One region of the Arthrobacter sp. P4_H3 genome, then DNA from elsewhere that is predicted to be linked to it. Evidence: predicted binding sites of a transcription regulator. Region 1 holds the regulator's gene; each other region holds the start of a gene.

Evidence for each region. Region 1 encodes HrcA, which represses chaperone genes, less so after heat shock. Its sites were predicted from a motif close to TTNGCACTCGNNNNNNNCGAGTGCNAA; they were not measured.
Region 2: the regulator HrcA is predicted to act here: its motif matches at 1,281-1,307, upstream of AC1DRE_RS13485 (FmdB family zinc ribbon protein).
Region 3: the regulator HrcA is predicted to act here: its motif matches at 950-976, upstream of AC1DRE_RS09530 (Hsp20/alpha crystallin family protein).

What each region holds. Positions count from the first base shown of each region.
Region 1 is NZ_JBFUKK010000001.1:309,901-312,158, forward strand. It holds gene dnaJ (molecular chaperone DnaJ) at 1-574, opposite strand, end outside; gene hrcA (heat-inducible transcriptional repressor HrcA) at 669-1,682, opposite strand; gene AC1DRE_RS01475 (DUF3097 domain-containing protein) at 1,916-2,258, shown strand, end outside.
Region 2 is NZ_JBFUKK010000009.1:55,966-58,223, reverse strand. It holds gene AC1DRE_RS13495 (AAA family ATPase) at 1-60, shown strand, start outside; gene cpaB (Flp pilus assembly protein CpaB) at 99-827, opposite strand; gene AC1DRE_RS13485 (FmdB family zinc ribbon protein) at 942-1,193, opposite strand; gene AC1DRE_RS13480 (5-formyltetrahydrofolate cyclo-ligase) at 1,333-1,929, opposite strand; gene galU (UTP--glucose-1-phosphate uridylyltransferase GalU) at 2,029-2,258, shown strand, end outside.
Region 3 is NZ_JBFUKK010000005.1:296,863-299,120, reverse strand. It holds gene AC1DRE_RS09535 (hypothetical protein) at 1-518, opposite strand, end outside; gene AC1DRE_RS09530 (Hsp20/alpha crystallin family protein) at 1,155-1,628, shown strand; gene AC1DRE_RS09525 (glucose 1-dehydrogenase) at 1,732-2,258, shown strand, end outside.

The DNA of each region.
Region 1 (2,258 bases):
TTCCGAAGCCTTCGCAGGAACCGCAGGGGGCGGCTGTCATGACCTGGCCCAGGATGGAGCGGACGGCCCGCTGTACCTGGCCGCTGCCGCCGCAGATGTCGCAGCGCTCGGGGTGGCTTCCGGGCTGGCAGCAGGAACCCTCGCAGGTGGGGCACGTTACGGCTGTGTCCACCTCAAGCTTCTTGTTGACGCCGAAGACGGCGTCGCGAAGGTCGATGCGGACGCTGATGAGGGCGTCCTGGCCGCGGCGGACGCGCGAAGCGGGCCCGGCTGAGCCGCCCGCTCCGAAGAACGTGTCGAAGATGTCCTGGAAGGCGAAGCCCTGGCCCGAGTAGCCGGCACCGCCGAAGCCGTTGTCCGTGCCGTTCTCGTTGCCGGTGGTGTCGTAGACACGGCGTTTCTGCGGGTCGGACAGCACTTCATAGGCGTGCGTGACAGCCTTGAAGCGGTCCGAGGCATCCTCGCCGGGGTTAACGTCCGGGTGCAGGGTTCGCGCAAGCTTTCGGTAGGCTTTCTTGATCTCTTCGCCCGTCGCTTCGGGTGAGACTCCAAGAACGTCGTAGTGGCTGCTCAAAGTTCGTATCTCTTCCTGGTTGTACTGCCTGTGATGCTGCTGCCGCACCCCGCAAGCCGGGACACGGAGGCCTGGTTGGCTGATGAAGGACCGGTCAAGGTCCGAGGATCCTGGAAAGGTAGCGTGCCACGGCCCGGACCGCGGCCATGGTGGTGGGATAGTCCATCCGGGTGGGGCCAAGGACGCCAACCTTGGCACTGGAGCCGGGGCCGTAGCCAGTAGCCACCACCGAGGCTTCGGCGAGTCCGTCGTACGGATTCTCGCGGCCGATGCTGACGGTGACGCCACGGGGGTCCTCCGCCATTTCGCTGAGCAGGCGGAGCATGACCACCTGTTCTTCGAGTGCCTCGAGGACCGGGCCGATGCTCAGCGGGAAGTCAACATTGGATCGTGCGAGGTTGGCGGTTCCGGCCATGACCATCCGCTCCTCGCGGGTGCTGCTGGCCAGGGCGTCCAGGCCTCGCGCCAGCGCCTGGGCGGCATGCCGGCGTGACGGTTCACACGCGGCGACGACGGCGGGCAGCGCCTGCGGGAGAAGGCTCAGCGGTGTGCCGGAAAGGCTCTTCAGGAACCGTGTGCGAAGACCCCCGAGCTCGTCATCGCCGAGGTCCTGCCCGACGTCAATGACGCGCTGTTCGACTTTTCCGGTGTCCGCAATCAGCACGATCAGGACCTGCCGCGGTGCCAGCAGCACGAACTCGATGTGCCGCACCATGGCACGGCTAAGGTGTGGATACTGCACCACCGCCACCTGGTTGGTCAGCTGCGACAGCAGCCGCACGGTGCGTTCCAGGACATCGTCCAGGTCGTCCGACCCTTCCAGCAGCGTCTGGATGGCCCGGCGTTCGGCCTGCGACAGCGGCTTGACCGCGGAGATCTGGTCAACGAAGAGCCGGTAGCCCTTGTCCGTGGGGATGCGGCCGGCACTGGTATGCGGCGCCGTGATCAGGCCCTCGTCCTCCAGCGCTGCCATGTCGTTGCGGATGGTGGCACTGGAGACACCCAGATGGTGCCTTTCCACCAGCGCCTTGGAGCCAACAGGTTCGCGGGAATGGACGTAGTCCTCCACGATGGCGCGCAGTACTTCAAGCTTGCGTGGTTCGCTCATTCTCCACCTCCGATCGGCTTTCGCGTGCCATGGGCCCGGCATTGCGCCAGGCGCATATCCCGTCACCAGTTAGCACTCGTCATGTCTAAGTGCTAACCAGTCTAATATGAGTCGCCGCGTTGTTAGCATTGGTACCGCTCCGGGCGAAACTCCGGCGCGGAACCGGACGTGCGGATAAATGAACCCACGGCCGCCCTGGTTCCCTCCTCCTAGTGCAAGGCAGTGTGTATCGGATGTCGTACCAGAACTGGGGCCCGCAGGACATCACGGCTCCCCGGAAATCCGAGCTTCCCGAAGTTCCGGTTGAACGCGGCATGGTGCTTGAAGACGTGCAGTCCGGCTGGGTGGGCGCTGTCACCAGGGTGGAGAAGTCGGGCGGCATGCATGTTGTGGCACTGGAGGACCGGCGCGGCAAGTCGCGCACCTTCCGCCTCGGCTACGGGTTCCTCCTGGAGGGCCTGCCTATCCGGCTGATGCCGCCTGCTCCCCGCGCGCAGGCAGCCCCCGCCGGATCCAACCGGACGGCCTCCGGGTCGGTGCGGGTGGCCGGCCAGCGCGCGCAGGTGGCCAAGGCAA
Region 2 (2,258 bases), on a different contig from region 1:
GCCTCGGATTACGACCATGATGCATGGCTTCAGGAGCAGAAACCGCCGCACTGGGGCTGACGGGCGTGCTCCTCGGGAGCGGGCCGGCCGTTGACCGGTTAGCCCGGCGCTCCCACGAGCACGAAGAAGAGTTTGCCCTGGGTTGAGGCGCCGGCAAGTCGGCGGGCCTGGTCGGGATTCGCGGCGACCACCATGAGCCCCTCGGTTTCTGCCGTGCCCAGCCACTGGCCGGTCTGTCCGCCCTGTCCGGAGGTCCACAGGACCGGGACAGCGGCCGCCAGCACCTCCGATTCCGCCGCCTGGCCGTAGTCGGTGCCGTTGGTCATGACGATGTTGACCAGCTGGCCGGGTGCCACCAACTGGATGGACGACGGATCGGCCATCCTCAGGGGCACCGCCGCCGAGCCGGGTGCGGTGCCCGTCAGCAGCCCGGGTCCCAGTATCTGGGTGTCGGAGATCAGCTGGCCTTTTCGCAGCGGGGTTGCGAGCTGTTTGCCCTGGATCGCGGCGGTGTCAGTGAAGGCGCCGGCGGGAATCATCCCGGGCGGTACCCTGACGGCCACCACCTCATTGCCGGAGAGGGTTGCTCCGGCAGGAAGGTCCCTGGCTGAGGCCATGGCGGTCACTGTCTGGGCGGGTGCCGGTGTCAGTTGCTGGACGGCGATGCCGGCGGCGGCGCACAGCAGGAGCGCGACGGCGAGCCTGCGGTTGCGGTTGAGCCCGGCAGCGAGGCGACGCCTGGCAGATGGTCCCGGGCGGCCAGGGCGTCCTGACCGAAAGCCGTGCCGGCGCGACGAAAATCCGTTGGTGCGGAGCGTGGATGGCATACCGACACGCTAGAAGGGTCCGCGTGCTGCGGACAGCCTGATGAAGTCCTATGTGGACAACCCGTTGTTGCGGTCGGGGCCGGTGGGTTGCGGCAGGGGAGTCGGGCGGTTCCGTCAGCTGGCGGCTGCGGCTGCGGCGGCCGGTGCGGGAGCCGCCGCCGGGGCGGGTGAGACGCTACTGCCCTTGGTGTCACGGGAGTCGGTCCGGTAAAAGCCTGAGCCCTTGAAAACGACGCCGACGCTGTTGAACTTCTTGCGGAGCGTCCCCTCGCACTCGGGGCAGGACGTGAGGGAGCTGTCGGTGAACGACTGCACGATCTCGAAGGCGTGGCTGCAGTCCTTGCAGGCATATGCATACGTGGGCACTGGAAATCCTCCTCTGGGACAAACGAACAGGTCCCGTGCTGCCTGGCGCGGTTCACTGCCGATATTTCCATCGGCGTGTTCCGTCCCTTAGCAGTCGCAGGGCCTGAGTGCCAATTCTATCATCAGCGGCAGGGGAGCATTACATCAGCTGTGTGAGGCCTGACGGGGTGACTGCAACCGGAACGCGGCGGTCATAGGACTCTGCGGCGATGCTGCCGGCCTGAAGGACCTCGCTGTCGTAGACCACAGCTGCCGCGGGCACCGGCAGTCCCTCTGCCTCGAGCCCCGCCAGGAACTTGTCGTAGTAGCCGCCGCCCTGGCCGATCCTGTTACCCGACAGGTCCACGGCGGTGGCGGGGACGAAGATCCCGGCCACGTCGCGCATGACCTCAATGCCGTGCTGCTCTCCGACGGGTTCCTCGATGGGTGCGTAACTGCTGCGCACAAATTCGGTGGCCGGAGTCCAGTAAACCCAGGTAAGGGTGAGCGACGGCCCGCAGACCGGCAACAGCACCCTGTGCCCGGTCCCGTGAAGCGCGGCGATGAGCGGGAGGGTCGGAGGTTCGAATCCCACTCCCAGGTACGCGGCAAAAGTGCTGCGCTCACCTGCCGCAACCATGGTGGCCCATTGGAGTCCGTGGCGGGCGATGCCGGCGCCGGCGGCTTCCAGCCCGGCGGCGGAGGCAGCGGCACGTTCTGTTCTGTGGGCGGAGCGGATCTCTTCTTTCGATGGCATCAGCGGCTGTCCTTCCATGCCCGGAGGCCTCAGTGCGGGGCGAAACCGGGCGGTCCGTGCAATTACCCAATGTTTGGTCCCTGACGTTAGATTAGTCCAGTGACTACCACCAATACTTCCGTCCGCAAGGCTGTCATTCCTGCTGCGGGTCTCGGCACCAGGTTCCTCCCGGCCACCAAGGCCATGCCCAAGGAAATGCTGCCCGTAGTGGATAAGCCCGCGATCCAGTACGTCGTGGAGGAAGCGGTCCACGTTGGCCTGAACGACATTCTCATGATCACCGGCCGGAACAAGCGCGCCCTGGAAGACCACTTCGACAGGGTTCCCTC
Region 3 (2,258 bases), on a different contig from region 1:
ACGTTGCCTGCCAACCGTCCGCGTTCGAAGTAGAAGGCCTTCGGCAGCCCGGCGTCCTCAAAGGCCTTCTCGTCAGCGGCTCCCATAGCGAACACCAGGCTGGGACCCCGTGCGGAGAGGTGGGCGCTCAGGCCGTCCGCTGCGAGCCTCTGGGTGAAGGGTCCGGAGACGTCCAACTCGTCGATCGTGGCGCCGTCGGAAACGCGGGTGAGGTCAATGGTGGCGTCGCCCCGGAACCTGATCACCAGGGTCCCGTCGTCCTTCTTCTCGCCCTTGTACTTCACCTCGCGCTCGTCGCCGGCTTCCACCTTGATGGTGGTGTCGCAGGCCTCGAACTCGTAGGGCTCGTAGTACGAGTCGGGAACCGAGACGTACTTTCCGTCAGTGTCCTGCGGGGGCCACGGCCCTGCAGCCCCGCCTCCGCCGTCGGATCCGGCGGACGCCGGAGCGGAAATTCCCGTAAGCAATGCCAGCGCCAGGGCGGCGGGCAGGCACAGATACCTCATTTTTCGGTTCATGGCAGCACTCCTGAAGATGGCAGGAGGGGACGCAACGGGGCCTGACCTGCCAATGTTTATAAACATCAAATGCCAGCTAGGCGACGAGACCAGTTGTGATGCGGTGATGTTGCGGGTGATGTTGCGGCCGCTGTGTTCAGGCCGACAATACGTTCAAGCTAGCGCCGCCGTCGCCGGGGTGTCAACGGTTAATCGGACGCCGGCGTACGCCACATCCGGACACGGAAGAGGACGGCGAATACGCCTCGAAACGGGGCGAGTAAACAGGGCGAGCAAATGCGGGGTTTTGCGGACGCCAATGCCCTGCGTGTCACCGTCGTCGTGGGCATTGGCATCCGCTACGGTCGCCGGCTTAGTGCTGATCGGCTGGCGGCCGGTATCCCTAGCGTAGGAAAATCGCTGCCGGCCAGCACGAGTATTTGCTACCTGTTTTGGGACGCAAGTGCAGCCAGTGGTGGCCCTCGGTACGGTGCTCCCAGCCCGCGGAATCGGCGGTTTGATCCGGGAGAGCGAGCCTCTTACTTCGGTCCGCGACGAGGGGTCTTTGGTCTCTGTTAGTTGTTTTCCGGCGGGTATGTACTGAAAGAACACCGGCCACTCTTCTGGCCTTTCCCTGTCCATAGTTTGGAGAAAGCCATGTCTGATTTGTTCAAATGGTCCCCGCGTGCGGCTTCCCGATGGACCTCTCCGTTCGACACGCTGCTGAGGTCCCCTCTGGAGCTGATGGACTCCCTGGACCGCATGTTTGAATCCACCACGGCAGCTGCCCCGATCCGCGTCGAGGAGTTCGTCGACGGCAAGACCCTGGTGGTGCGGGCCGAGATGCCGGGGGTCGATCCCGACAAAGACGTGGAAATCACCCTCACCGACGGCTTTCTGCACATCCATGCCGAACGCCAGGAGAAGGAAGAGCACAAGGACAAGGACCGTTACCGGTCCGAGTTCCGCTACGGATCCTTCAGCCGCCGCATCCCCTTGCCCGAAGGCGTGAAGGAAGAGGACATCAAAGCCTCCTACACCGACGGTGTCCTGGAAGTCCGCACACCCCTGCCGGACGAGGCCGCAGCCCAGACCGGGGCCCCGAAGAAGCTCCCGATCAGCCGCGGCTAGCGGGGGCCCACGCCCCGGCCGTCCGGCCGCCCCGGCCGTCCTGACTGAGCACGCGAGACGGACATCCTGACATCTAAAGGCCTCATCACCGAAGGAGCATCACGTGGAACGAGTCATCGACAAAGTAGCGCTGGTCAGCGGGGGTGCACGCGGAATTGGAGCTGCGATCGCATCGCGGCTCCATGGTGAAGGGGCAAAGGTCGTCCTGGGCGACATCCTGGACGAAGAGGGAAAGGAAGCCGCGGAGCGCATCGGCTCTGGCGCGCTTTATGTCCACCTCGATGTGACCAGCCCCCAGGACTGGGAGGCTGCGGTGAGCGCCGCCGTCGAGACGTTCGGAGGCCTGAACATCCTGGTGAACAATGCCGGCATTGTGAACTTCGCCTCCATCGAGGATTACACCTTGGAGCAATGGAACACCGTCATTGCCGTGAACCTGACCGGCACCTTCAACGGGATCAAGGCCGCAATCCCCGCCCTGAAGCAGTCCAAAGGCGGGTCGATAATCAATATTTCCTCGATTGCCGGCATCCGCGGCTACGAGCAGATCCCCGGATACACGGCCTCGAAGTTCGGCGTGCGCGGACTCACCAAGAGCGCCGCGCTGGACCTGGGACACTATGGCATCAG